Regions from separate parts of the Serratia sp. DFXYC6 genome, predicted to be linked through region 2. Evidence: predicted binding sites of a transcription regulator. Region 2 holds the regulator's gene; the other holds the start of a gene.
The links. The regulator PurR, encoded in region 2, represses purine synthesis genes. The targets are predictions, from matches to a motif close to CANGCAAACGTTTGCNTG.
Positions count from the first base shown of each region.

Region 1: the regulator PurR is predicted to act here: its motif matches at 5,623-5,640, upstream of AC2CGQ_RS09370 (nucleoside-specific channel-forming protein Tsx).

Region 1 covers NZ_JBXUNV010000001.1:1,916,787-1,924,137, reverse strand. Annotated here, with positions in the region: gene puuR (HTH-type transcriptional regulator PuuR) at 1-34, opposite strand, end outside; gene puuD (gamma-glutamyl-gamma-aminobutyrate hydrolase) at 31-792, opposite strand; gene AC2CGQ_RS09390 (glutamine synthetase family protein) at 1,012-2,430, shown strand; gene AC2CGQ_RS09385 (APC family permease) at 2,739-4,109, shown strand; gene yddG (aromatic amino acid DMT transporter YddG) at 4,201-5,094, shown strand; gene AC2CGQ_RS09375 (hypothetical protein) at 5,168-5,440, shown strand; gene AC2CGQ_RS09370 (nucleoside-specific channel-forming protein Tsx) at 5,803-6,681, shown strand; gene AC2CGQ_RS09365 (hypothetical protein) at 6,736-6,915, opposite strand.
Region 2 covers NZ_JBXUNV010000001.1:1,733,106-1,740,456, forward strand. Annotated here, with positions in the region: gene rnt (ribonuclease T) at 1-361, shown strand, start outside; gene AC2CGQ_RS08375 (Grx4 family monothiol glutaredoxin) at 429-776, opposite strand; gene AC2CGQ_RS08380 (C40 family peptidase) at 1,193-2,011, shown strand; gene sodB (superoxide dismutase [Fe]) at 2,211-2,789, shown strand; gene cydH (cytochrome bd-I oxidase subunit CydH) at 2,854-2,943, opposite strand; gene purR (HTH-type transcriptional repressor PurR) at 3,268-4,293, shown strand; gene punR (DNA-binding transcriptional activator PunR) at 4,290-5,234, opposite strand; gene punC (purine nucleoside transporter PunC) at 5,358-6,569, shown strand; gene cfa (cyclopropane fatty acyl phospholipid synthase) at 6,915-7,351, shown strand, end outside.

The DNA of each region.
Region 1 (7,351 bases), 180 kb from region 2:
GACGTTTTCCCGGTGCCAAGCTGACGTCGCTCATGGGCGTTTTTCCTTTTGATAGTTCCGACAGGCGGTGATGAAACCATCAAACAACAGGCGCGACAGGGCGTACTCGTCACTGTTCCACTCCGGGTGCCACTGCACGCCGAGCGCGAAGGGCTGATCGCGCACGCTGATCGCCTCCACCAGTCCGTCGGCGGCGTGCGCCTCGATGCGAACGCTCGCGCCCAGGGTTTTGGCGCCCTGGCCGTGCAGCGAGTTCACCCAGAATCTGTTGCAATCCGGTATCAGTTGCGAAAGCAGCCCCCCTTCCTGAACGATGACTTCATGGGCGGGGGCGTATTGCTGTTCCAGCGGCAGGTCGTGATCTTCACGATGCTCCAGCAGCTCGGGCAGTTCGTACAGGCGGCGATGCAGGGTGCCTTGGGTGGCGACCACCATCTCCTGCATGCCGCGGCAAATGGCGAAAAGGGGAATGCGCCTGTCGAACGCCTGGCGGAGCAGCGCCAGGCTCAACGCGTCTCGGCCAGGATCGGCGTCAGGCTCATCGCCGTTTTCACCATAAAGGTGCGGCTGCACATTACTGGGGCTGCCCGGCAGCAAAATGCCGTCGAGGCGTGGCAACAGTTCCGCCAGCATTTCCGGCTCCGCCAGCGCGTGCGGCAGGGCGATCGGCAAGCCGCCGGCGGTGATAACGGCATTCAGGTACTTTTCTTGCAAGGTCTGTGTGAGGTGCCCGTTTAACCTATACCTGCACATGACGACGCCGATGACTGGTCTGTTAAATATATTGTCCATGCTATCCCCTTGGTACGTTCGAAATTATGAACGATAAGCTTCTCCACCGCCGATTTCGTTCAATATTCTATAAATCTAGCAGTCGATTGGGCAATATTCAAACCAAAAGTAACACTTGCAAAACAAATTTGTTTCATCTACGTTTCATTTGTGGGCATTATATTGAACAAGACGGTCAATAAACATCGACGACAGCAAAACACAAACGGCGGGTGAACCATGCAGACCAACATCGTAGAAGTGGAAAACTTTGTTCAGCACAGTGAAGAGAGACGAAGTAGCGCGTTCCAGCGCGAAGTGAAGAAGTATTTGGAACGTTATCCGTTAACCCAACATGTCGACGTACTGCTGACCGATCTGAACGGCAGCTTCCGCGGCAAACGCATCCCGGTCGGCGGCCTGAACAAACTGGAGAAGGGCTGTTATTTCCCTGCGTCGGTATTTGCGATGGATATTCTCGGCAACGTCGTAGAAGAGGCCGGGCTGGGGCAGGAGTTGGGCGAGCCGGATCACGTGTGCGTGCCGGTGCCGGGCACGCTGACGCCGTCGGCGGCGGATCCGCAATATATCGCGCAGGTGCTGCTCACCATGCTGGATGAAGATGGCACTCCCTTTGACGTTGAACCGCGCAATGTGCTGAACCGAGTGTGGCAGCGTTTGCGTCAGCGCGGGCTTTCCCCCGTGGTAGCGGTAGAGTTGGAGTTCTATCTCATCGATCGTCAACGCGATGCGGAGGGCTATCTGCAGCCGCCTTGCGCGCCGGGAACCCAGGAGCGCAACACCCAAAGCCAGGTGTACTCCGTCGATAACCTGAACCATTTCGCCGATGTGCTGAGCGAAATCGACGAGCTGGCCCGTTTGCAGGGCATTCCGGCGGACGGCGCGGTGGCGGAGGCGTCGCCGGGGCAGTTCGAAGTCAACCTGCACCATACCGATGATGTGCTGCAGGCCTGCGACCATGCGCTGGCGCTGAAACGGTTGGTGCGCATGGTGGCCGAGAACCACAACATGCAAGCCACCTTTATGGCCAAACCGTATGAAGAGCACGCCGGCAGCGGCATGCACGTGCACATCAGCATGCTGAATGCGCAAGGCGACAATGTGTTCGCCGACGACGACGGCGAAGATTCGGCGCTGCTGAAACAGGCGTTGGCGGGCATGATCGCCCTGATGCCGTCCTCGATGGCGCTGCTGGCGCCGAACGTCAACGCCTATCGCCGTTTCCAGCCCGGCATGTATGTGCCGACCCAGGCTTCCTGGGGGCATAACAACCGCACCGTGGCGCTGCGCATTCCCTGCGGCGATCGCGACAACCACCGCGTGGAGTATCGCGTGGCGGGCGCCGACGCCAACCCTTATCTGGTGATGGCGACCATTCTGGCCGGCATCGTCTACGGCCTGGAAACCGCATTGCCGCTGCCTGAGCCGGTGACCGGCAACGGGCTGGAGCAGGACGGGCTGCCGTTCCCAATCCGCCAGAGCGACGCGCTGTACGAGTTTGAGCATCAGCCGGTGCTCAATGCATTGCTGGGCGAACGCTTCAGCCATGTCTACCTGGCCTGCAAAACCGACGAGCTGGTGCAGTTCGAGCGCCTGATCACCGAAACCGAAATCGAGTGGATGCTGAAAAACGCCTGATCCCGCTCACCTAACGACTACCGCGCGCGTCCGGCGCATTTCATCGGCTCTCCTGTGGCCGGTGAGGCTGCGCGCTGCGGTACAGAATTTCTTCTATCACGGCGTACAGGACGCCGACGAGGAAATAACCATGACTCAGTCATCCCCATGCGCAGGCGTCTGCCTGTGCCGCAGTGCCTACGGGCCGGTCGCCGGCCGCCCGACAGTGACCCCAAATCGTTTTTCCCGCCGCCTGAACAGCAGTTTCCCCGCGGCCTCTCTGAATGACGTTGCACGGTTGACAGCAGAGGACCAAAAGGGGAACTGCCATGACGACTAAAGCCATCGACAGCGGCCCGGCGGGCAAACCGCAGCTGCGCAAATCCCTCAAGCTGTGGCAGGTGGTGATGATGGGCCTGGCCTATCTGACCCCGATGACAGTGTTCGACACCTTCGGCATTGTCTCCGGCCTCACCGACGGCCATGTGCCGACCTCCTATTTGCTGGCGCTGGCCGGCGTGTTGTTCACCGCCATCAGCTACGGCAAACTGGTGCGCCAGTTTCCTACCGCCGGCTCTGCCTACACCTATGCGCAGAAGGCGATCAACCCGCACGTCGGTTTTCTGGTGGGGTGGTCGTCGCTGCTGGATTATCTGTTCCTGCCGATGATCAACACGCTGCTGGCGAAGATTTACCTGACCGCGCTGTTCCCGGAAGTGCCGCCCTGGGTGTGGGTGGTGGGCTTCGTTATCCTGATCACCGCCATCAACCTGAAAAGCGTCAATCTGGTGGCCAACTTCAATACCCTGTTCGTGCTGGCGCAGGTGGCGATCATTCTGGTATTTATCTACCTGGTGGTGCGCGGCCTGCACAACGGCGAGGGGATGGGCACGGTGTGGAGCCTGCGGCCGTTCCTCAGCGAGAATGCCCACCTGCTGCCGATCATTACCGGCGCGACTATCCTGTGCTTCTCGTTCCTCGGTTTTGACGCGGTCACCACGCTGTGCGAGGAGACGCCCGACGCCGCCAAGGTTATTCCGCGCGCCATCTTCCTGACTGCGCTGTACGGCGGGGTGATCTTTATTAGCGTTTCGTTCTTTATCCAGCTGTTTTTCCCGACCATTCAACGCTTTCACCAACCCGACGCCGCGCTGCCGGAGATCGCGCTGTACGTCGGCGGCAAGCTGTTCCAGTCGATCTTCCTGTGCGTGACCTTTATCAACACGTTGGCTTCCGGCCTGGCGTCGCACGCCAGCGTGTCGCGCCTGCTGTATGTGATGGGGCGTGACAACGTGTTCCCGGAGAAATTCTTCGGCTATATCCACCCCAAATGGCGTACGCCGGCGCTGAACGTACTGATGGTCGGGCTGGTGGCGTTGTCGGCGCTGTCGTTCGATCTGGTGACTGCTACGGCGCTGATCAACTTTGGCGCGCTGGTGGCCTTTACCTTCGTTAACCTGTCGGTGGTCAGCCACTTCTTTATTCGCGAAGGGCGCAACAAAAGCTGGAAGGATCGCTTCAACTTCCTGTTCCTGCCGCTGGTGGGGGCGTTGACGGTGGGGGTGCTGTGGCTGAATCTGGAGAAGAGCTCGCTGACCATGGGGCTTATCTGGGCGACGCTGGGTTTCGGCTATTTGGCCTGGCTGACCCGACGTTTTCGTCAGCCGCCGCCGCAGTTGGAGCGGCAACCGCAGCAATAAATTCACAGGCGGGAGTTTCCCGCCTTTCTTTTTGGCGCGTGCGGCAGTAGAGTGAAAAAACTGATAAAAAATAACCTATTGGACCTGCCTTATGCCCGCTTTGCCCTTGCGTACCCGCGCCACGTTGCTCGGTTTGTTGGCCATCGTGCTGTGGAGCAGCGTCGTCGGCCTGATCCGCAGCGTCAGCGAAGGGCTGGGGCCGATCGGCGGCGCGGCGATGATCTACAGCGTCAGCGCGGTGTTTTTGCTGGTGGCGCTCGGCGTGCCGAAATGGCGCAGCTTTCCGCGGCCTTATCTCATCGTCGGCAGCCTGCTGTTCGTCAGTTACGAGATCTGCCTGTCGCTGTCGCTCGGCTACGCCAATACCCGCCTGCAGGCGATAGAAGTGGGCATGATCAACTACCTGTGGCCCTGTTTCACCGTGCTGATGGCGTTGGTGCTTAACGGCCAAAGAGCGAAATGGTGGCTGCTGCCGGGGCTGCTGCTGTCGCTGTTCGGCATCGGTTGGATCATGAGCGGCGAGGGCGGCTGGTCGCCGGCGCAGATGCTGGCCAACGTGCGCAGCAACCCGCTCAGCTACGCGCTGGCCTTCAGCGGTGCGGTGATCTGGGCGCTGTATTGCAACCTGACCAAGAAGATCGCCCAGGGCAGCAACGGCGTGGTGCTGTTCATCGTGCTGACCGCGCTGGCGCTGTGGCTGAAGTACGCCTTCAGCGCGGAAAGCGGCATGCAGTTCAGCCTCGGCGTGACCGTAACGCTGCTGTGCGCCGGGGTGGCGATGGGGGCGGGGTATGCCGCCTGGAACGTCGGCATCTTGCACGGCAACATGACGCTGCTGGCCACCGTCTCCTATTTTACCCCGGTGCTGTCGGCGGTGTTCGCCGCGTTGGTGTTGCACACCTCGCTGACCGTCAATTTCTGGCAGGGCGTGGCGATGGTCACTCTCGGTTCGCTGATCTGTTGGCGGGCAACTCGCGGAAATTAACGGAAATTATCCGCTGTCGTCGCAATGTTGAACTAGAATTTAACTAGCCATGTTGCCTGAAGGAACGACGACGATGAGAAGCGACATTCAATTTATTCAACAGCCTGAAATCGACGTGCATCACTATGAGCGCGGCGATACCGTTCGCCTGACCACGGCGAATTTGCGACATGAATATCAGCTCGACGTTTATATTTTGCGTCGCGACGACAAGCTGATTTACGGCTCGGTCGTCGCGGCGGCGCCCAAGACCGATATTCCGGTCGCCAGTTGGGAGGTGAAAAACGGTGAAGAGGTGGCGTTCCGCCAGGAAAACATCGCCAAAGCGGTGCCGGCGGTGAACTGATTTCACGTTCCGTACTTTCTCCTGATGCTGATGAAGGCCGGCGCTGGCGCGTCGGCTTTTTCTTTTCCACCTCGTGATGACGCCCTGATGTCATTTGGCTCAAAAACTGCGCTAAAAAACGCGGTGCATGACAAAAATCACAGCGAATGTGAATTTGCATGAAACATAATTTGACAAATGTGAACGCAATCGATTACCTATTCGCGAAATGCGTAACTGGATCACAGATTCTTACAGTCAGTGGTTTCTATAATGCGCGCGTCATCCGAGTTTCTGTGTGAAGACAACGCCAGGTGTCGGCAGACTCATTGTCATCTTTTCTAAACGGGCAGGAAATGGCCCTTTAAGCATGTGGTAATAAAATGAAAAAAATAGCTCTCGCAGCAGGTGTACTGCTCGCAGCGTCTTACAGTGCATCATCAATGGCTGATAGCAAAGACAGTCAATATGTCTCCGACTGGTGGCACCAGAGCGTCAACGTGGTGGGCAGCTACCACACCCGTTTCGGGCCGCAGCTGAATAACGATGTGTATCTCGAATACGAAGCCTTCGCCAAGAAAGACTGGTTCGATTTCTACGGTTACGTTGACGTGCCGAAGTTCTTCGGCGTAGGCAACACCCCGGATCGCGGTATCTGGGACAAAGGCTCCCCACTGTTTATGGAGATTGAACCACGTTTCTCCATCGACAAACTGACCGGCACCGATCTGAGCTTCGGTCCGTTCAAAGAGTGGTACTTCGCCAACAACTACATCTATGATCTGGGCCACAACGCCGACGGCCGTCAAAACACCTGGTACATGGGTCTGGGCACCGATATCGACACCGGCCTGCCGATGAGCCTGTCGATGAACATCTATGCCAAATACCAGTGGGAAAACTACCAGGCTGCCAACGAGAACAGCTGGGACGGTTACCGCTTCAAGGTGAAATACTTCGTACCGCTGACCCAGGTGTGGGGCGGCAACCTGAGCTACATCGGCTTCACCAACTTCGACTTCGGTTCCGATCTGGGCAAGGACAGTGGTAACGCGATCAACGGCAAACAGGTGCGCACCGGCAACTCTATCGCCTCCAGCCATATTTTGGCGCTGAACTACGATCACTGGCACTATTCTTTCGTGGCGCGTTATTTCCATAACGGCGGTCAGTGGCAGGATGGCGCGGATATCGGCACCCCGCAGGGCCCGATCAAGTCTACCGGTTGGGGTTATTACCTCGTGGTCGGCTATAACTTCTGATTTTCCGTGCTATCAGAAACAGAAAACCCCGCCTGGCGGGGTTTTTTTTCGTCATCACTGGGCTTGTTCAACCGGGAGATGCTTCACCGGCATAAACAGTCTGCCTTTGATCACGTGACATTCATTATTTATCCAACTAATGATTTGTTCACGGCTGACGCCTTCCGACTGCGCGTACTGATGAAGATCGCCGTTAAAGTGCCGAGTGATGTATTCCATGAGGGTCATTTGCACGTCTTTTGCTCCTGAACGCCCACCCGTTGCCAGCCTGGCCACCGCGGGAGGTTGAGGTTTCTCAGACAGCGAATGTAAATTATCGGCAACGAAATCTCAACATAAAGCACCAGATTGGGGCGACAGCGGCGGGAAAAAGAATCCCGCACGGAGAGGCGGGAAATGTTCGCTATTATCATTATGGATGATAAGAATAAGATTTGAGGTGCGACGAAAAAGAGCACGCTAACTCTTTTTTGTTACCTTCCCACGCTAGCGTAAGGCTTATTTTTCTTCAAGAAAAATCTGAGACAAGCATCGGCATTTTCGAGGCATTTTGCGTTAAAACAAGAGAGTGGCGCGAATGCCGTAAAACCGCACTGTCATCTCGGAGTTTTCCTTATACTTTGTCTGGAAAAGGCCAGCTATAGTCAACAGAGTCACCCACGCAGGAATA
Region 2 (7,351 bases):
CGCCATTTTCAAAGCGGTGCGCAAAGGGCTCAAGGATCGCGGTTGCAATCGCGCCATTATCGTGGCGCACAACGCCAACTTCGATCACAGCTTTTTGATGGCCGCGGCCGAACGCGCCGGCCTGAAGCGCAACCCGTTCCATCCGTTCGCCACCTTCGACACCGCCGCGCTGAGCGGCCTGGTGCTGGGGCAAACGGTGCTGGCCAAAGCCTGCATCGCCGCCGGCATGCCGTTCGACAGCAGCCAGGCGCACTCCGCGCTGTACGACACCGAGCAAACCGCCCTGCTGTTTTGCGAGCTGGTTAACCGCTGGAAACGTCTCGGCGGCTGGCCGCTGCCCGACGGCGATCTCGCCGAATAAAACCAACAAAAAAGGCGGCCCAGTTACACTGGCGCCGCCCGTTACGCGATAATCGCAAGCCCGTCGATTAAGACTGCTGGTCTTCCTGCGCTTTATACTTTTCTGCCGTTTCTTTGATCAGTTGCTGCAGTTCGCCGCGCTGATACATCTCGATGATGATATCGCAACCGCCGACCAGCTCACCATCTACCCACAGCTGCGGGAACGTCGGCCAGTTGGCGTATTTTGGCAGCTCGGCGCGGATGTCCGGGTTCTGCAAAATGTCCACATAGGCGAAACGCTCGCCGCAGGCGGACAGCGCTTGCACAGCCTGCGCGGAAAAGCCGCAGCTCGGCAGCTTTGGCGAACCTTTCATGTAGAGCAGAATCGGGTTTTCAGCGATCTGGTGCTGAATTTTTTCAAGTGTCGTCGTCATTTATTGCTTCCTCAAGCCACATTTCATGGCTACAACATGCATCACGCGGGCTATTGTAGCGGCTGGAACAGTCGCAAGAAAACGCCATCTTTTGCAAGGATATTCGCCCGCCGCCGATCGCGTTTCACCGGCCACGTCATTCCGGTCAAAACATACGTTGAGAATAACATTTTTAATCCGACCATTTCACTAATATATTGCGCCGCGATGCCGGCGCGGCTTAATTATATCCGCCACCGTCGCCTGGCGCTTTTTTATACATCAACAGGCTGATTTTAAACCAAAAAAAATGTCATTAACGTTTTCTCACAATATGGATTATTATTTATGAGTTCTTCGCTGTTTTATATGGTGAAGTTCGGGAATACTGTAACTCTTTCGATATCCGTTTCGGGGCCAAGGTTGGTGACGTCGACATGCGTTTAATTCTTACGCTCTTTGCGCTGCTGTTTACGCAGCTCTTCTTCAATTTGGCGCACGCTGCGCCACAGGCGCGCGTTGCCGCCGAGCAGCGTAAAAGCCATGCTAATGAAGCGCGGCCCGATGACCGCAGAAAAAAGAAAGCGGATAAAGCCGCCAAAAAAGCCAAAGTGACGGCCCCCGAGAAAAAAACCAAGACCGCCAAGGCCAAAAGCGAGAAAAGCGCGAAAAAGATCGTCAGCGCCAAACCCAAGGCCAAAGCGCAGAAAACCGCCAAGATTAAAGTCACCCCGCCGAAAAAGGGCTATAAAAAAGGCTATGGCCGCCACCGCGACGCCGGTATGGCCACCGCCAAACTGGCGCGTGAAGAAAAGCCGTTAAAACTCAGCCCGGCGCACAAAAAACGTTACCAGCATGCCAAACAGACCGCGATGGCCAAGCTGATGGATCAGATGGGCAAGCCTTACCGCTGGGGCGGCAGCTCGCCGCGCACCGGCTTCGACTGCAGCGGCCTTATCTATTACGCCTATAAGGACGTGGTGAAAATCAAGATGCCGCGCACCGCCAACGAAATGTATCACCTTCGCGACGCGGCGCCGATCAAGAAAAGCGAACTGGAAAGCGGCGATTTGGTGTTCTTCCGCATCAACAACCGCGGCGTGGCGGACCATGTCGGCGTCTATCTCGGCAACGGCAAATTCATCCAGTCGCCGCGCACCGGCGAAGAGATCCGCATCAGCCAGCTCGACAACGATTATTGGCAAAACCATTACATCGGCGCACGCCGCGTAGTGACGCCGAAAACCATCCGTTAATTCCCTGTTCTGCGCGGTTGCGGCCCCGGTCGCAACCGCCTGCTCAAGCTATCGCCCATCGCACTCCCCCACGCGCATTTCTCGCTTTTCCTCCTGTTTTTTATGATGAAAATTGTTAAGATTGAATGACCACAATAAAAAACGGCCCATCTGGCTCCCGCCTGGGCGGGAAGAAAGTGGCGCTGTAAAGGAGGAAGCAATGTCGTTTGAATTACCTGCATTACCGTATGAGAAAAACGCGCTCGAGCCGCACATCTCCGCCGAGACCCTGGAATACCACTACGGCAAACACCACAATACCTACGTGGTTAACCTGAACAACCTGGTGAAAGGCAGCGAGTTCGAGGGCAAATCGCTCGAAGAGATCATCAAGACCTCCAACGGCGGCGTGTTCAACAACGCCGCGCAGGTGTGGAACCACACCTTCTACTGGCACTGCCTGTCGCCACAGGGCGGCGGTGAACCGCAGGGCGAACTGGCGGCGGCGATCGTCAAATCCTTCGGCTCTTTCGCTGCGTTCAAAGAGCAGTTCACCGATGCCGCCGTGAAAAACTTCGGCGCCGGCTGGACCTGGCTGGTGAAAAAACCAGACGGTGCGCTGGCGATCGTCAACACCTCCAACGCGGCAACTCCGCTGACCGGTGAAGATAAACCGCTGCTGACCGTTGACGTGTGGGAACACGCGTATTACATCGATTACCGCAATGCGCGTCCAAAATACCTGGAAAACTTCTGGGCGTTGGTCAACTGGAAATTTGCGGCGGAAAACCTGGCGTAAACGCAGGCCTTGCCGAAGTGACGAGGCGCAGCCAGGCTGCGCCTTTTTTAAAACCGGCGGGAGATCAGTTCAACGCGGCGACAAAGCTGAAAGCGATGATCATCGCCAACGCGCCGACGGTAGTGAACAGAGACATCTTCAGATCGGTATCCATGACAACTCCTTTAAAATGGGCTTTCCTAAGGATAAAAGGCGCACAATTAGTACGTCAAATCATTTTCCCACAGTTCGCCGATAAAATCTTGTTATCATTTCCCGGTTTATAATCTCGATTACCTCTTCCACTTTTGTTCAATATGCGACAAAATTCGCAGTTCACAACTGCGTACCGGCATCCATGCCCCTCCTGATTAAGCGCTGAAGACTTCAACACACTAAAAACTCAGTTTTCGCTTCTCTGGAGAAGGATCTACGTAGGCAAACGATTAACATCACACTTACATGCTGTAAACATGTGAGTTCAGGAGTCATTCCTTACATGGCAACGATTAAAGATGTGGCCAAACGCGCGGGCGTTTCCACCACCACCGTTTCGCACGTCATCAATAAGACTCGTTTCGTCGCCGAAGAGACCAAAGCGGCCGTGTGGGCCGCGATCAAAGAGCTGCACTACTCGCCGAGCGCCGTGGCGCGCAGCCTGAAAGTCAATCACACCAAGTCTATCGGTCTGCTGGCCACCTCGAGCGAAGCGCCCTATTTTGCCGAAGTGATCGAGGCGGTGGAAAACAGCTGCTACAGCAAAGGTTACACCCTGATCCTGTGCAACTCGCACAACAATCTGGACAAGCAGCGCGCCTACCTGGCGATGCTGGCGCAAAAGCGCGTCGACGGCCTGCTGGTCATGTGTTCCGAATACCCGGATCAACTGCTGGGCATGCTGGAGGACTACCGTAATATCCCGATGGTGGTGATGGACTGGGGCGCTGCGCGCGGCGACTTCACCGACACCATCATCGATAACGCGTTCGAAGGCGGCTATCTGGCCGGCCGTTACCTGATCGAGCGCGGTCACCGCGATATCGGCGCCATCCCGGGCCAGCTGTCGCGCAACACCGGCGGCGGCCGTCATCAGGGCTTTATGAAGGCGCTGCAGGAAGCGCATATCGACATTCGCGAAGAGTGGATCGTCCAGGGTGACTTCGAGCCGGAGTCCGGCTACAAGGCGATGCACCAAATCCTGTCGCAAAAACAGCGGCCGACCGCGGTATTTTGCGGCGGCGACATCATGGCGATGGGCGCCATCTGCGCCGCTGATGAGCTGGGGCTGCGAGTGCCGCAGGATATTTCCGTGATCGGCTATGACAACGTGCGCAACGCCCGCTACTTCACTCCAGCGCTGACCACCATTCACCAGCCTAAAGAGCGCCTGGGAGAAATGGCCTTCACCATGCTGCTGGATCGCATCATCAGCAAGCGCGAAGAATCGCAGGTGATCGAAGTGCATCCGAAGCTGGTGGAACGCCGTTCGGTCGCCGACGGTCCGTTCATCGACTACCGCCGCTAATCCCCTGAGCCGGAAGCCTGCACGGCTTCCGGCGCCGCCTCGCTCAGCCACTCCTGATTCAGCGTCTCGCCATCGCCCAGATACGCCAGCAGCCAACTCATCGCCGGCGACGGTTTATCCTGCTGCCAGGTCAGGCAGCAAGGGCTGGCGGGAAACGGCTGCTGCAGCTGCAACGCCTTCAGCTCACCGCGCTGCACCAGCGGCAGCGCCCGATGCGCCGGCATCATGCCGACGCACAGCCCGGCGCACAGACAGTCGAGCGCCGATGTCCAGTCCGGCACCACCAGCCGCCGCTGGTTATCCAGCGTCCAGGTGACGCGCTTGGGCAGATTGCGCGAGGTGTCTTCCAGACAAAGCGCAGGGTACGGCCTCAACCGATCGTCATTTAACGGCCCTGCCAGCTGCGCCAGCGGATGCTGTGGGCTGACTACGCACAGCCAGTTCATGTAGCCCATATCGCGGAAGGCAAAGCCGCCGCCGACCGGCACCGCGCGCGTGGCGCCGATCGCCATGTCCACCCTGCCGTCCACCAACGCATCCCAAACGCCGTTGAACACTTCGGGTTGCAGCATCAGTTCAACATCGGGGAAATGGCGGTAGAAATCCAGCACCAGCTGGCGGCTGCGCTGGGGTTTGACGATGATGTCGACTGCGATATTCAGCTGGCCGCGCCACCCGTTGGCCACCTGCTGACAGTGGCGACGGGTGTCGAGCATTTTTTTGATAACAACTCTCGCATCCTTGATAAACAGCGCGCCGGCCGGCGTCAACTCCACATCACGGTGACGCCGCTCAAACAGCGGCACCGCAAGCCATTGTTCCAGTTGCCGCACGGTATAGCTCACCGCCGACGGCACCCGGTGCAGCTCCTGCGCCGCCGCGCTGAAACTGCCGGTGCGCGCGACCGCGTCAACAACTTCAAGAGAATATTCAGACCACATCGCTTTGCCTTCAATTTTTTTAACAGCACTTTGCAAATATTACCGTTTCACAAGCAGAGATCCAGCCGGATACACTGGCCGGCGCTAAAAACCTGCGACACTAAAATATTAACGAGAAATACCATGCGAAATTCTTTTGGCTTTATGTTCTACCTCGCCGGCCTGAGCATGCTGGGTTATCTGGCGACCGATATGTACCTGCCCGCCTTCGGCGCCATGCGGGAGGAACTGCAAATTTCCGCCGGCGCGGTCAGCGCCAGCCTGAGCATCTTTCTGGCCGGCTTCGCCTTCGCGCAACTGCTGTGGGGGCCCCTCTCCGACCGACTGGGCCGCAAACCGGTATTATTGATTGGCCTGACGCTGTTCGCGCTCGGCTGCCTGGGCATGCTGTGGGTAGAAAATGCCGTGCAGCTCTGGATACTGCGCTTTATTCAGGCCGTCGGCGTCTGTTCCGCCACCGCCATCTGGCAAGCGCTGGTGGTCGACCGCTATCGCGAAGGCCAGGCCAACCGCGTGTTCGCCACCATCATGCCGCTGGTGGCGCTGTCACCAGCGCTGGCGCCGCTGCTTGGCGCCTGGCTGCTGAACCACGCCAGCTGGCGTGCGATCTTCGCCGCGCTGTTGGTGATCACCGCACTGCTGCTGCTGCCGACGCTGCTGCTCAAAGAGCGCGCCAAAACGCCCCCCGCCGCCGACGCGCCGAAAAACGGCGTCAGCTTCTGGCAACTGTTGAAATCTCCGGTGTTCAGCGGCAACGTCGCTATGTACGCCGCCTGCTCGGCCGGTTTCTTCGCCTGGCTGACCGGTTCGCCGTTCATCCTCGGCGATATGGGCTATAGCCCGAGCGACATCGGTCTGAGCTATGTGCCGCAAACGCTGGCCTTCCTGCTGGGCGGCTACGGCTGCCGCGCCGCGCTTAAGCGCATCAATGGCAAAACTCTGCTGCCGTGGCTGCTGGTAGCTTATGGTGTCAGCATGGTGGCGCTGTATCTGGTGGCGACCCTGACCAATCCGACGCTCACCACGCTGCTGATCCCGTTCTGCGTGATGGCGCTGGTCAACGGCGCCGGCTACCCGATCATGGTGGCGAATGCGCTGATGCCGTTCCCGGAAAGCAGCGGCAAAGCCGCCGCGCTGCAAAATACGCTGCAATTGGGGCTGTGTTTTGTGGCAAGCATGCTGGTGTCGGCGTTTATTGCCCAGCCGCTGTTGGCGACGGTGACGGTGATGGTATCTACGGTAGTCCTGGCCGCGCTGGGTTATTTCCTGCAGCGGGGAAAAGCGGCCGATGCGCAGCAAAAGGCACAGCGGGAACATGCTAACTCAGCGTCATAATTGCCAAGATTAATAATCACTTAAAGAATATGTGTGCCGAGTGCGATTTACAGTTGAGTCAACGCCTCGGCACGCCTATACTCAAAAACAACCTTGTAAAGTAACACCTTATAATCTCTATATCTCAATCAGCTATTGTGTACGCGCCTTGCGTCACACTCTTTTTTTTAAAGGGGCGTTAATCCTGCGCCGTTTGCGTCGGGCCGTTTCTTTAAATTTCCTCTGTTCATAGTCGGATATCAGACGCCGCGGGCTTATTTCCCGTTGGTATAGGTATGCACCCGCAGAAATTGTCTAAGCTGTTTCCTAACGGGTCATCAGTCAGAAGAAGGTGATGGAGAAGCTATGAGTTCATCGTGTATAGAAGATCTGAGCATCCAGGATAATCAGTGGTACCGTATCGCGCACGAAATGCTCGGTCTGGCCGGTATCGAAATCAACGGATCGCGCCCTTTCGATATTCAGGTTAAAAATCCCGAATTCTTTAAACGCGTTTTGCAGCAAGGATCCCTGGGCCTGGGCGAAAGCTATATGGACGGTTGGTGGGAGTGCGAGCGGCTGGATATGTTCTTCCAGCGCGTGGTCAGCGCCGGGCTGGAGAAGAAACTCCCCCACCACCTGAAAGATACCCTGCGTATCGCCGCCGCGCGCCTGACCAATCTGCAATCGAAAAAGCGCGCCTGGATCGTCGGCAAAGAACATTACGATCTCGGCAACGATCTGTTTACCCTGATGCTCGATCCTTACATGCAGTATTCCTGCGGCTACTGGAAAGACGCCAC